2 regions of the Solibacillus sp. FSL R5-0449 genome follow, and region 2 is predicted to be linked to the other one. Evidence: riboswitches for the same ligand, from Rfam matches in the RefSeq annotation. Region 2 holds a riboswitch; the other holds the start of a gene.
The links. Region 2 has a riboswitch for FMN ahead of MKY27_RS05725 (ECF transporter S component). Riboswitches for the same ligand answer to the same signal wherever they lie in the genome.
Positions count from the first base shown of each region.

Region 1 (7,633 bases), 640 kb from region 2:
GATCTGCATATCCGTAATAACGTATATACATTACCACCTTACCTTTAGAAGCAACTAATTGCTTCCATTCTTCATCCTCGCGCGTAACAAGATGATCAAAGACAGGGTGTTTCCTTTCGATGAAACTTTCCCTCTCATCCCCATACGTATGCCACTCCATCAAGTCAGACAGCAACGGTTTAGCGAATGCCTGAAATGTTAAATTGTATATTTCAGAAGAAACGCTCGGTGAATAGGTTCCGCTTTCTTCCAACCACATTTCGTCCGTCTCGAACTGTACGGGTGCAAAGATACTCCAATTTGTTGTATAACGGTTTGCCCAACCGAATTCATCTGTATAATATTCATCCCTGTTCAGCTGTGGATTTTGTTCGATATCCGCTAAACGGACAAACGGCAAGTTTTCGTCATTCTTTGGAAGTGTAAAGGTATCCATTTTTTTCAGTTGATAAAATGGCATAATTAAGCCGCATACAAGAATAATCCCTATAAAGACAACCGACAATATACCATTTTTCCGCAAACTCTTTTTCCATGGAGCGTGATGATTGATGGCTTTGCCTTCATTTAAACTTTTTTTCAATTCTTTAATCGCCAGCATTGCTTTTACCGCATTAATAACATAGTAAATATAAAGGATCGTGATGGTACTTTGCTGAACGACATATCCTTCAACCAACCGTAAAACAGGCGTTCCATCCAAAAACCACATCGCCAAAAGCATACCTAAAATCAAGGCTACTCCCAGAGAAACCCATACTAAATTAAATACGAGTTTTTTATAAAGCCGCTGTAAAGTAAATGCCTGCTCAGCTGGATCTGTATGAATTTCAGGTGCTTTTTTTTCAGTTGGCGAAGAGAAAACATGAAACCACTGATAGCTTGTAACATACTCCCAGCCGTTTTCCTCGTACAGATCTATTTGCTCATATGTAATTAACTTTTTACCTGTCACTTCAATGCGGTATTCGATTCGCTTCGGTTCACCTTTTTTAAAATGAGCTAAATTGGTTCCCATTTTATGAAGATGGAGTCCTTGTAACGACATATCCGAAAACCAGCTTTCGTGTTCTCCGATTTGCCAGTAGTTGGTTGGTCTGATTTTACGCACTACTTTACCCATCGTTTCCCTCCTCTAATACACTGCTGTCGGAAATTAGAGATTTCAGACGTGCATATTCGTTTCTTAATGCATGCTCACCATCTTCCGTTATTTCATATATTTTTCTGCGGCCATCATCTTTTGACAAAACAATGAGACCGTCTTTTTGCATTCTTGATAGGACACCATATAATGTGCCGGGCCCCATTTTCAAACGGCCTTTTGATACTTCTGTAATGGATTGCATTAGCTGATAACCATGATTAGGACGCATTAATGCCAACAGGACATAATACATTGCTTCCGTCATCGGTCCGCCATTATAAGACATATTCATTCCTCCAACTATTATGTCACGCGATATATCGTATAACATAACAATAAACTACAGGAAATAATTTGTAAACTTGTTATTGAAAGCAAAGAAAAACCACCTCAAATTTTTGGAGTGGCGTTCAATAATCTTTATTTAAACATTTTATTCAAGTTTGCCATTTCAATGGCAGACATTGCGCTGTCATAGCCTTTATTGCCTGCTTTCGTACCAGCACGTTCGATTGCCTGTTCGATATTTTCAGTTGTGACAATGCCGAAAATTACCGGAACGCCTGTATCCAAGCCCGCTTTTGCAATGCCTTTAGCTGCTTCGTTACATACATAATCATAATGTGTTGTAGACCCGCGAATGACTGTACCTAAACCGATAACGGCATCATAGTTATACGTTTCAGCCATTTTTTTTGCTACAAACGGTACTTCAAATGCACCTGGTACCCATGCTGTATCAATATTTGCTTCGTCAACACCATGTCTCTTCAGGCCATCAATTGCTCCGCTTAATAATTTATCATTTATAAATTCATTGAATCGTCCAACGACAATTCCGATTTTCAAATCTGTTCCGACTAATTGTGCTTCAAATGTTTTTCCCATTATAAATTGCTCCTTTTATACCAATACGGTAGTTAATTTTATATATTGAACTAAGTCTTCGATAGTAATAAATTTCAAGTTATGTTTTTGTGCCAGCTTTTTGAGCTGCGGCATGCGGGCCATTGAACCGTCTTCGTTCATAATTTCACAGATGACCGCTACTTCATTCGAACCGCATAGCTTTGCCAGATCGACGCCCGCTTCCGTATGTCCGCGGCGTTCCAACACGCCTCCCTGTTTTGCAATGAGCGGGAACACATGGCCCGGACGATGAAAATGCTCAGGTTTTGTTGCAGGATCCAGTAATGCTAACATTGTTTTAGAACGCTCAAATGCACTTATACCAGTTGTTGTATGGATATGATCGATACTAATCGTAAAAGCCGTTTGATATGTATCGGTATTGCTTTGCACCATCGGATGAAGGGAAAGTCTTTCTGCAATGGCAGAAGAAATCGGTGTACATATTAACCCTCTTCCATGAAGTGCCATGAAATTGATATTTTCCGGTGTAGCAAATTCCCCTAAAACAAGAAAATCCCCTTCATTTTCACGGTTCTCGTCATCTGACACAATAATAATTTCACCGTTTTTCAATGCCTGAATTGCTTCTTCAATCGTATTCATTTATACCACTCCTTTAAAATCCAGTACGTTGCAAAAAGTCCATTGTTAGCGTACTTCCCGTTTGATTTTGCAAATGTTTTTTTACATATTTTCCGATCAGATCTGTTTCAATGTTCACAACATCTCCCGGCTTTTTAAAGCCTAATACGGTCTGCTCATATGTATGAGGGATTAAGGAAATGGTAATGAATGTATCCGTCACGTCAAAAATTGTTAAACTCGTGCCGTCTACTGTAATTGAGCCTTTCTTAATGCATTCTGCAATCAAATGCTTTTCCATTGCCAGGTCAATATAAACGGCATTGGCAACAGGTCTTTTACGTTGTATTGTCGCAATCCCATCAACATGGCCTGAAACAATATGCCCGCCAAAACGACCATTCGCCGACATCGCCCGTTCCAGATTGACAGGCATTCCTGCTGCTAATTGCTGGAGGCTTGTTGCTTTGACCGTTTCTGGCATGACGTCCGCCAAAAATACGGATGACGAGAATTGTTTCACTGTCAGACAGACACCGTTAACGGCAATGCTGTCCCCGAGTTGAACATCCTCTAAAATTTTGCTTGCGCAAATGGCTAGTTCCATCGCTTGTGTGGACTGGCTGATTGTATCAACCGTTCCCAGTTCTTCAATGATTCCTGTAAACATCCTGCTCACCTCTTTTTAAAATTAAAAAAAGAACCCCGATTGATTTCGGAGTTCGATGAGAGCAAAATTGAGCATCATCAAATAAGCTTTTTGAAGTTAATTTTCAAAAAACTGCTGACATTGCTTCCTTCTCCCATCCAGACTATAACTGTCGGCTTTGGACTTGCACCAAATCCTGCACACAAAAGTGGCTCACGGGCTTAGAGGTAAACTCATCACCGTCGATTGGGAATTTCACCCGACCCCGAAGGAAATTATTTTTTTCAATGAAATAAAAAAATCCCGTCACAAAGGCGCGACAGGAAAAGTGTATAGCAAAAAATCACATTTAAAATCAAATTTTTAAAAATGTGTTGCCATTCCTTCTCCCATCCAGACTATAACTGTCGGCTTTGGATTTGCACCAAAATCCTGCACACATAAAGTGGCTCACGGGCTTAGAGTTCAACTCATCACCGTCGATTGGGAATTTCACCCGACCCCGAAGGAAATTATTTTATTTGAAAGTTATTGTAACATAAATAAACTCAAAAGCTAATAGTATTTTTGCACCTACTTACTTTTAGTTTCCCAATCCTTTTATCTCTATTCCCCTCTATGAAATTAAAATTTTGAAACTTTCCTTAGAGGTAATTCGTAGAAGAATATACATAATATTACAATAAAATGAAAGGAGTTATGTGAAAAGCACTGAAGTAGTTCTGCTAATAATAATTAAAGCGTTCTTTAGTTTGCTTATTAGCTTATTTCAAATTATTAAAATACAGTATATAGTGTCGGATAATCTTCAGTAATATAATTCATTTAACACTTTATATACATTATTAAGGGTATTTAAGAATTCAATGTAATGGAGGCTTTTATGGCGAATAATTCACAGTCAAATAAATATTTTATCTTTTTGGAACTACTTTTCTATGCAGTCCTACCTTATGCGATATGGAAGTTTGGGCGGGAGCCATTTGGTGACTATGCCGCGATGCTGCTGTCCACCGTTCCCGGTATAATTTATACAATTTACCGCTTTGCAAAAGATCGGCAGTTTAATGTGACGGGCTTGTTTATTTTAAGCTCGATGCTTATAGGTACTACGGTTGATTTATTGGCAGGCTCAGCGGAGCAAATGATTTGGAATAATGTTTATTTAGGTCTTTTTTACACATTTATCTATGGAATATTATTTATCATTAAAAAGCCTTTTCCTTTGTATGTTGCAATTGATTTTGCCTACTTGCAAGGCTATGCAAGAAAGGACAGCAAAACATTATTTTTCCAAAAAGGAATTTTCGGATGGTTTCAGCTGATTCAGGTTGTGTTCATAATTCGAGGGCTCGTTATGGCAGGAATTACGGTCTTTCTGTTGCGGAAATACGGGATTGACGGCTATGGTGATATGCTAATTTATAAACGAGTGGCAAGTTGGGTATTTTCAGGAATTGTCATGGGGATGTTCTTTTATATTAATGTAATTGTGCAAAAATACACGAATCGAATGCAGGAAAAGCAGGAAGAGAAGCTGACAGAACATGATATTGTTGCCGAGTAATTAATTTCGAAAGGATGATAGAGATGACATCGATCGTCAAAGTAAATGAATGCCCTAAATGTGGCGGTACGGAGTTAGGAAGAGGAAAACATAGCGGGTACAGTGTGATGTCACCTGTTAATAAATTAAGTTTAGGATGCAATATTGAATATATTATTTGTACGGATTGCGGTTTTATTATCGAGGGCTATGTTGTAAAGCCTGAGAAATTTAAAGGGACTTTTTAATAAGATATCACGATTACAAATAGCCCATTGCATATTGCAATGGGCATTGTATTTTCTATTTGTTTATAAAAAATTCTTTCATCCTACTAATTCAGCTTTTACAGAATAATATGCTTTTTGAATCTCCTTTGCATCTGCTGGGTATGTCGCTATCAACTCATTACGTAACTCTTTAAGGCTTTTTGAATAACTTCCTGTAAAGCCATTCATTATAGCTGCCAAAAACACAGGATTGTAATTTCTTTTCATTCGTCTCATAGTAACCGCCCCTAATTCAACTGTTTAAGTCGCTCTTTTGCGGCCACCATATTTTTCAATGATGCAATGGTCTCTTGTTCCGTACGAGTTTTCAGGCCACAATCGGGATTGATCCAAAATTGTTCTTTTGCGATTACTTTTTTACTATTTTCTATAATGGTTGCCATTTCTTCCACAGTTGGAATACGCGGGCTATGAATATCATATACACCTAAGCCAATTCCAAGTCCATATGGTGTTTCTTTTAATACTTTTATCAGCTCACCGTGACTTCGTGACGTTTCAATTGAAATCACATCCGCATCCAATGATTCTATTACATCAATAAAATCGTTAAATTCACAATAACACATATGTGTATGAATCTGGGTCGTTTCACGCACACCGCTTGTCGCTAATTTAAATGCAGCTACACTCGCATCGATATAAGACTTATGCAGACTTTTACGTATTGGCATACCTTCTTTCAAGGCAGGTTCGTCTACTTGAATTATATTGATTCCCGCATTTTCAAGTGCCCTTACTTCTTCTCTCAGTGCCAAACCGATTTGATAAGCTACTTCTGAGCGTGCTAAATCATCTCTTACAAATGACCAGTTCAATATGGTAACGGGTCCCGTCAACATCCCTTTGACCGGCTTTTCCGTAAGTGATTGTGCTGCACTTACTTCCTTTACTGTCATCGGTTCTTTCCATTCAACATCTCCGTAAATAAGTGGCGGTTTTACACAGCGCGATCCGTACGAAACTACCCATCCGTTTTTCGTAAACGCAAAGCCATTTAATTTTTCACCAAAAAATTCGACCATGTCTGTTCGCTCAAATTCCCCATGGACGAGAACATCTAGACCAAGTTCCTCCTGAATCGAAATCCAACGTGCGGTTTCGTTCGCGTTGAATGCTTCATACTCTATTGTTGTAATTTCTCCTTTACGCCATAAACTACGGTTTTTCTTAACTTCTGCGGATTGCGGGAAACTCCCGATTGTTGTTGTAGGATAGTCAGGTAACTGTAAAAAGGCACGTTGTAGCTTACTACGCTTGTTATAGTTCTCTGCTCGTTTAAATGCTTCCGGTGTTAATGCGTTTACTTGTGCATGTATAGCTTCCTTTTGTCTTGATTCATGCAGCGCCAAAGTGCGAATTGCTTTTTCGCTTTCTAAAAAAGCCTTATTATGAGGAAATTCCAGGTGAAGTATCTTCCCTTTAATCATTTGCAGTTCCGTTATTTTTTCATTTGCGAATGCTAAAGCATTTAGCAGCTCTGGCACAATGCCATCCTCTCCCGCTGTTGTAACTGGCACATGCTGAAGGCTACACGAGGTTTGTAGATGTATTGGTGAAAATGGTACATAGGATCGTATTTCCGCGACTAGCGCCAACTGCTTCTGCAACTCGGCTCTCCATATATCCCGACCATTAATAATTCCGGCATATAAAACTTTATCTTTTGGGAAAGCAAATTTTTTTAACGATGCTATATTTTCAATTTTTCCATGAACAAAGTCCAGTCCAAAGCCATCAACAGGCAATTTAATAATTGTTTCATAGTCGGATAACGCTTCAAAATATGTTGTGCAGATCATTTCAACAGTCAGTCCTTTTAATACTTGATGATAGAAATGCTGAACTAATGCAATATCTTCGGAAGTAAGGTCTTTTGTAAGGCTTGGTTCTTCAAGCTGGATCGAAGTTGCACCGCTTGCTTCCAACGACTGAAGCAACTCTTTATACACATTTACCAGCTGCTGAATATAGTGTTGTTTTTGTGCGTCACCTACACCTTTTGTAAGTTTATAAAAGGTAAAAGGACCGATAATAGTCACACGAGGGATTGTGCCGAATGCTTCGATTGCCTCCTGAATATATTGCGCGTAAACATTGTGTTGCAATGCCAGTTGCTGTCCCTCGTATTCCGGTACAATATAGTGATAATTCGTATTGAACCATTTCGTCATTTCACATGCCACCACATTTTCAGCACCGCGCGCCATTGCAAAATACGCTGTTAAATGATGCTGCAGGGAAAGGTGGTCGTATCTAGATGGAATCATATTAAACATAACGGCTAAGTCAAGCATGCGGTCATAATATGTAAAATCTCCTACTGTTAAAATATCCAGCCCCAAATCCTGTTGCTGCTGAAGTTGAGCGATACGTAAGTTTTTCATTTCCTGTTCATAACTTTCCAAAGATAATTGTTCTTTCCAAAATGCCTCTGTTATACGCTTCCATTCACGATTCTGTCCAATATAAGGGTAGCCAATTACTGCTGTTTTCATAAACAATTC
Region 1 is NZ_CP150239.1:1,827,659-1,835,291, forward strand. Features, by position in the region: gene MKY27_RS08895 (DUF2812 domain-containing protein) at 1-1,123, opposite strand, end outside; gene MKY27_RS08900 (PadR family transcriptional regulator) at 1,116-1,433, opposite strand; gene ribE (6,7-dimethyl-8-ribityllumazine synthase) at 1,568-2,035, opposite strand; partial or broken gene ribB (3,4-dihydroxy-2-butanone-4-phosphate synthase) at 2,078-2,662, opposite strand; gene ribE (riboflavin synthase) at 2,676-3,311, opposite strand; FMN riboswitch at 3,433-3,567, opposite strand; FMN riboswitch at 3,668-3,804, opposite strand; gene MKY27_RS08920 (VC0807 family protein) at 4,174-4,857, shown strand; gene MKY27_RS08925 (transcription initiation factor TFIIIB) at 4,881-5,084, shown strand; gene MKY27_RS08930 (hypothetical protein) at 5,163-5,342, opposite strand; gene metE (5-methyltetrahydropteroyltriglutamate--homocysteine S-methyltransferase) at 5,354-7,624, opposite strand.
Region 1: linked by a shared signal. The riboswitch ahead of ribE (riboflavin synthase) and the one ahead of MKY27_RS05725 (ECF transporter S component) in region 2 are both predicted to bind FMN.

Region 2 (7,633 bases):
AACATCCACTGTCAATCTAATGTTATAAAAACTAACATACGTTTTTTAGAACGATTTAATCGCATAATTCGAACATTCCCTTAAATGGATTTTTAACCCATGTTACATTTCAAGACATATCTCACAATAAAATAAAATAAAATTTTATTAGCATCCATTAGTACATAACTTAATTTCCATTTTTTACGTAAAAAAATCGGTTAATTTACCCGTTGAAAAGTCACCTAGCCAAAATTGATGTATAATTGTTACCATGCAAATTGAGGAGGAATTATATGACGAAGCAAGACATCGCAAAGTCAATCGGACAAAAAATCATCGTTATTATCGGCGGTTTGATTGCCGCTTACGGATTAGAAGCTGTATTAATACCAAATAACGTATCGGATGGTGGAATCACAGGGATTAGTATCGTTATTTCTCAACTAACACCATTAACATTAGGCATGCTGATTGCCTTATTAAACATCCCGTTTATTTATTTAGGCTATAAACAAATCGGAAAAACCTTCGCGATTAATTCTGTTATCGGGATTGCATCATTAGCGATCGGTACTTCACTTATGCACCATGTACCGACAATCATTTCGGGCGATGCCTTGCTCATTACAGTTGTAGGGGGAATCATTTTAGGTATCGGTATGGGGTTAGCACTTCGTAATGGTGGTGCGTTGGATGGGATAGACATGCTTGCTGTGCTGCTTTCAAGAAAACTGCCTTTCAGTACAAGTGACCTCATTCTATTTTTAAACTTTTTCGTTTTCATCGTTGTATCGTTTGTTTTCGGATTTAAAGGTGCATTGTTATCAGCGATTGCGTACTATATCGCATCAAAAGTTATTTTAATCGTTGAAGAGGGACTAAGCGGTTCCAAAACGTATAAAATCATTACAAAAGAACCTGTTAAAATGGTCGAAACAATCCGCGACCGTTTAGGACGAAGCGCGACGTTCAATACGGTATACGGTGCTTACTCCAATCAGGAATTCCAAGAAATTACATGTGTAATCAACCGGATGGAAGAAAGTAAAATAAAGTTAATCATTCGTGAAATCGATCCGAATGCCTTTGTGACTGTATATGAAGTGGTTGAAGTTAAAGGCGGCAGCTTCAAAAAACAAAATATCCATTAAACAGAAAATGTGTGTGTAAAAGGATTTTCTCCTTTTACACACACATTTTTTAATTTTTATTTACATCATTACTACGGTTCGGAACACATAATCCGATAACCGCTCCCACTACAGCCGGAACAATCCAACCTAACCCAATTGAATACAGCGGCAAGTAATCCGCGTAGACCGTCGAAACAGATGTCAGCATACTCATTTCAAATGCCGGCACACTTCCGATCAGTGCATTGTAGCCATCAATTATACTTATAAAGAAGACAAGTAAAATCGCCCATGCAAATACAGGCTTTTTGTATTGAAACAACGGACCTAAAAGCGCCAGTATAATTAATACAATTGCCAGCGGGTAAAGGAACATCAGCACCGGAATCGCATAGGTAATAATATTCGTTAACCCAAAGTTTGCAATGATAAACGAAACAACACATAACATGACTACAAATGTTTTATAGCTGATTTTCGGAAACACCTCATGGAAAAACTCACTGCACGAAGTAATGAGCCCGATACTTGTTTTCAAACATGCCAGTACAATAATAATCGCCAATAAAATCGCGCCGTACGAACCGAAGTAATGATCAGCAACCGCCGCAAAAATTTGCCCGCCATTTTCAAATGTACCAATTGCCGTTACACTCGATGCTCCCATGTAAGCAATCAGACCATAAATGAGCATCATTAATGCCATTGCAAAAATACCCGATTTCCAAGTCGCTTTTGCAATTTCTTTTTTATCTGTAATACCTGTCCGTTTAATCGCATGGATGACTACAATACCGAACGCAAGTGAAGCAAGCGCATCCATCGTATTATAACCTTCTTTAAACCCTGTCATAAATGCCTCGTTAATATAGGCTCCAGCAGGCTCAACGAATTTCCCCATAGGAGAAAACAGACTAATTCCGATCAATACAAATAAGAAAATCAAAAATGCCGGCGTTAAGTACTTTCCGATAATATCCATTATTTTCGCCGGATTTAACGAAAAGTAAAAAACGATCGCGAAGAAAACAAAACTGAATACCGCCAGCCACAATGCTGCCTGTGAAGGATCGATAAACGGTTCAAATCCCACGACAAACGGTACTGTTGCTGTACGCGGAATTGCAAAAAATGGCCCGATCGTTAAGTATAAAGCCAATGCAAATAACAAACCAAACATCGGATGTACTTTACTTGCTAAATCACGCAAGCCATTACTTCCCGACAATCCGATTGCCAAAATCCCTAAAAACGGCAAACCAATCGCCGTAACTAAAAAGCCAATTAGCGCAAGCCAATAATTTGTCCCTGCTAATTGCCCCATTTGAATCGGAAATATTAAATTTCCTGCTCCAAAAAACATCCCAAACAGCATCGTGCCGATTACTGCATAGGTTGAAAATGGTATTTTCTTGTCCATCATATTCTCTCCTAAGATGTCATTTCATGGTGTATAAATGAAACGTCCAAATTTTCTTAACAATGTACCACATCATATCAGCACGATAACAGAATGACAATAGTAATAGTAAATATAAAAGGAGCAATGTCATAAAGTTAACACTTTTCGACATCGCTCCGTAATTTCTTATAAAATTTAAGCTAAATATTGTTTGCGCTGATTTTCAATCCATACACGCATTGTACGGTAAAGCATCGTCACAACTACAAACATCATAATCCCTTTAACAATATTAAACGGTAAAATACCTAATACGATCGTTTCGTACATATTATATTCGAAGCCTAGTAAGTACGTGTACAGCGGCAAGAACGCCACATAGTTTAATGCCGCCATTCCAAGTGACATGACAACCGTTGATACTACTAAACCTGTCATTAACCCTTTAGCAGAAGGGAATTTTTTGTAAATATAGTAAGCTGGTAAAATGAATAATACACCTGTAGCGAAGTTAGCCATATGACCTACCGGAATCCCTTCAGGAGCCCCTGTGTAAATCCAGTCCAGCACATTTTTAACCAGTTCAACTAGGATACCTGCAACAGGTCCCATCGTAATTGCCGCAATCAATGCTGGCACATCACTGAAATCAATTTGTAAAAACACCGGGAACCATGGTAGTGGGAAGTTTAACAGCATTAATACAAATGAAACCCCACTCAGCATTGCAATCGTTACGAATGAACGTAACTTTAAACTTCTTTTTTGCATAAAAATCTCTCCTCTTTGCTGATTCCATCTCGCAAGAAGAAAGGACGTATCAAATCATTTCATGAAAAAACCCTTATGCTAAACTAGAGCATAAGGGAGAAATAGGCACACTTAAATAAAGGGTCTATCTGTGCATCTGCAGCCATTCCTGTTTTTTGGTATACGAAAAATATTCCGTTAACAAATAAGGAATTAGAAATAAATACTGCAAAGCACGGCATTTTCAAAAAATGACGACCGTACCTTCACCTTCTCCCATCCAGACTATACTGTCGGCTTTGGAATTGCACCAAATCCTGCACACAAAAAGTGGCTCGCGGGCTCGAAAAGTTTGACATAACTTCCTCCAAGTAAATGGTCAGAGGTTACAACTTTTATTACCGCCGGTCGGGAGTTACACCCTGCCCCGAAGATGAATCAATATGAAATTATGTAGCAATTACCTTGCTATAACTATTATTATATATAAAAAAAAGGAATTGTAAAGCCTATTGCTTACAATTCCTAGTAAAATTATTTGAATTATTGAAATTCATAATGGATACGGTTTGCCGCAACCGGCTTCTCTACTGGTTTTGAGAAGTCAAAACCGCCCCATTGTTCCTGTACGATATTTTCAAACTTTACCTGTTTATCAAAACTTGCCGCTGTCATGATTAATCCTTCAATCATTCGCATTGCTTGAGCAGGTTCATAATTCTCCAGGTTTAAAGGTTCTTCGAATGTGATCGTAACGATTGCATCTGCTTCTTCAACTTTTAAATAAACACCAGGCAAGATGACCGTTCTGTATATATCATTTGCTTCCACCGTCATATTTTTGATTGCTTCTTGCACATCTGTAAAGCTCATTCGGAAATTCGGACTTAAATATACAGCGCCATTCCGCATCTGATACATAAAATAATTATATTGAGCATTCTCGTCATTTAATAAAAACGGCTCATTAACATCACCAATATGGTCAAAGTAAATTGGTGTTCCGGCCGTATTTTCTATTTCCACTTCCGTATATGCACCGCTGAAAGTATCAATAAGGGACCCTAGATAATTCGATAAGGACGCTGTTCCCGCATCATATTGGTGATCTTCCGGCAACATATGGACAAGCTTATCCCCTTCCTCACGCAATTCCCCTTTATACGGATGGTATTCATTAAAGCCAAGTGACTGTTCATCCAGCAGAGGACTGAATGTGTTATAAAGTTCCAGCAACGTCGGATTCTCTTTACCCGTTTTTTCAGCAACAACTTCATTAGGAATCAATATGCTTACAGGTACACTTTCCGCATCGTCCCCTGCAAGACCAATTGTAAATAATGTGTTGCCCTCCAGCTCGTCTTCATAAACTAAAGTCCGCTCTGGCTGTGCTTCCGTTGAGAAACTATTAATCATCGAGCGTTCAGTTTGGGTAGATGCATCTTCTTTTGCGCTCATTGTCATATTCTCTTCGGTTTCCGGATCGGCAAGATCGAATGTTTCATTTTGCATAGAGACCGACTCATTATTACCTATAAATTGCGCACTGATCAAAACAATAATAAATATGGATGCAATGGAAAAGAACAATGGTGCCCATCGAATGCCTTTTTGATTGTTTGGCTGTAGTTGAGGCGGATCTTCATTAAATGCTCCTTCATCCATTAAACGATTGAATACCTCATCTTTTGAACGATGATCGGTTACTTTCGGTGCTTTTTTCAGAAAAAGCTCAATCTCTTTTTCATCCCAATGCTCCTTTTTCATAATGGATTCGCCTCCCTTCCTTCTTGCGCTTCCAATAACAGCCGCAAATTCTTTAAAGCACGGTGCTGTGTCGTCTTAACCTTTCCGGTCGTCCACCCTAATATTTCCGCTGTTTCCTGAATTGAAAGTTCCTGAATGAACCGCATGATAATAACCATTTTCTGATCACCTGAACATTCCTCCAACGCTACCAGTAATTGATGGAGCTGATCATTTAATTCGGTAAATTGTTCAGGTGAAGGGACTGGGCTTACAAGTTGCTCTGTCTCCCAATCAAACGCTGTAAATGCATGCTTATCACGAACTTGCTTTTTTCTGAAATAGTCGATCGCCACATTTTTCGCTATAGAAAACAACCAAGTCTTTTCCGAGCTTTTCCCTTCGAAACGGTCGTATGATTTCAATACACGAACGTATACTTCATGGGCAAGATCCTCAGCTGCGGTACGGTTTTTTACTAAGTAAAATAAGAAATTAAAAACATCCTGATGATACGTATCGTATAATCGATGGAAAATGGATTGCTGCACCCATCCCACCTCCATTCACGTAATTTGTCGTTTTCGAATCAAAAAAGTTACAACTAATCATCCGCTTCCAAAAGATCTAGTCAGTTAAAAAGAAAAGTTTATCACTTTGAACAATTCAAAATGATAAACTTTTTAAGACTAACATAATTCCATTACCCTATTTTTATCAAGGTAATGGCAAGTAAAATGTAAAGGTTGTTCCTTGCTGTTCCACGCTATCAACCGATATTCTGCCGTTATGCGCTTCCACAATGTTTTTTGTAATGGCCAAACCTAAGCCAGTTCCGCCTTTTGAACGTGTACGCGCTTTATCCGCTTTGTAGAATCGTTCGAATACATACGGTAAATCATCTTGCGGAATGCCCTGCCCCGTATCCTTGATTTGAATTTTAGCGTAGTTTTGCTCATTTTCTATCGAAACGGTTACGGATCCATCTGCAGGTGTATGGCGAATCGCATTGTCAATCAAGTTCGTTAACACTTGCTCGATACGGTCCTCATCAATCGAAATAAGCGTTTCGTCCGAAAAGTTCGTTTCAATATGCAGCTGCACATGTTTTTCTTTCGCTGTCTGGTCAAACTTATGAGTCATGCGTTCAATAACCGCCACTAATGGAACGTCTTCCTTATACAAGCTCATATGCCCAGATTCCATCCGCGCCAGGTCAAGTAAATCTGTTACGAGGCGACTCATACGCTGTGATTCATCGTATATGACCCTGATCATATCAGTCCGTTCTTCTTCTGTTGTCACAACTCCATCAATAATCGCTTCAGAATAGCCTTGAAGCATTGCAATTGGTGTCCGGAGCTCATGTGAAACATTGGCGATAAAATCTGATTTCAGCTTTTCCAATTTCGTTTCTTCGGTTTTATCACGAATAACAGCGACTGCACCACGAATTGTATCCCTGCTGTACAGGGGACTAATTGTAATACTGTAATAGGATTTGCCCATTTCTAACTCTTCATCCAGCTGATCTTCAAAGTTCAATACATGATCAAGCATATGATAAAGTTCATCCGGTATCGGCTTTGAGCTATCCAATCCCTTTTCGACGAACCATTTTTGAAGTAGTCGCTCTGCAGGCGGATTGCTCACTAAAATCGTTTTATCACGATTAAATGTAATAACGGAATCAGTCATCGATGTTAAAATACTCGATAATTGTTCCTTTTCCTGATTGATTACTTCTAAATGATGCTTCAATTGGCGGCCCATCTGGTTGAACGCAACGGCAAGCTGACCGATTTCATCATTTTGCTTCGTTTCAATTTTCGAATCGAAACGCCCCTTCGCCAATTCAAATGCATGCTCTCTCATTTTACGCAATGGAAGCGTTATTTTAGAAGAAAGGAAAAAGGCGAAAATTGTCGTCAATATAAATGCAATAGCCGCAGCTAAAACTACAATTTTCGTCGTTTCATTACTAGTCTGGTGTAATGCATCTGGATTTTTATATATAAAAACAGCCCCATGTAAATCTTCAACACTTTTCAGCGGGAAACCTAATACTATATAATCGGAATTTTTCGCTTCTTCCCGATTTGAAGGCAGCGTCAGTTCCTTTACAGTTGGCTCTGATGATTCATAGACTTCTTCAAATGCTTTACTGCTTATGATTTTTTGCTGTATTTCTTCTTTATTGATGCCTTCTTGTCTTGCATACAATATTTCATCTGAACTTTTGGCGATAAGTACGTTTGTCGTTTCCGTTAACAACTCTGAAATGATCGCAAACTGTTTATCATCGATTTCTTCCTCATCGATAATGCTCGCGATGGCTGCAGCTGTTTGTCTTAATGATGCCTCTGACTGCTCATTATGATAGTTTTCAAGAAATTCCAACATGAATATGGTGAAAATAAACAGGACAAATGAAACGAGAAGCAAAATGGTTACCCATAGCTTCCCGACAATACTTGTTGCTATTCTAATCATTTACAACCTCGAATTTATAGCCTACTCCCCAAACCGTAACAATCATTTTCGCAGCATTTTCAGAGACACGGTTCAGCTTTTCACGCAGGCGCTTTACATGTGTATCCACTGTGCGCAAGTCACCAAA
Region 2 is NZ_CP150239.1:1,188,417-1,196,049, reverse strand. Features, by position in the region: gene MKY27_RS05735 (YitT family protein) at 276-1,133, shown strand; gene brnQ (branched-chain amino acid transport system II carrier protein) at 1,183-2,535, opposite strand; gene MKY27_RS05725 (ECF transporter S component) at 2,713-3,288, opposite strand; FMN riboswitch at 3,532-3,706, opposite strand; gene MKY27_RS05720 (hypothetical protein) at 3,811-5,034, opposite strand; gene MKY27_RS05715 (RNA polymerase sigma factor SigX) at 5,031-5,564, opposite strand; gene MKY27_RS05710 (ATP-binding protein) at 5,731-7,506, opposite strand; gene MKY27_RS05705 (response regulator transcription factor) at 7,499-7,633, opposite strand, start outside.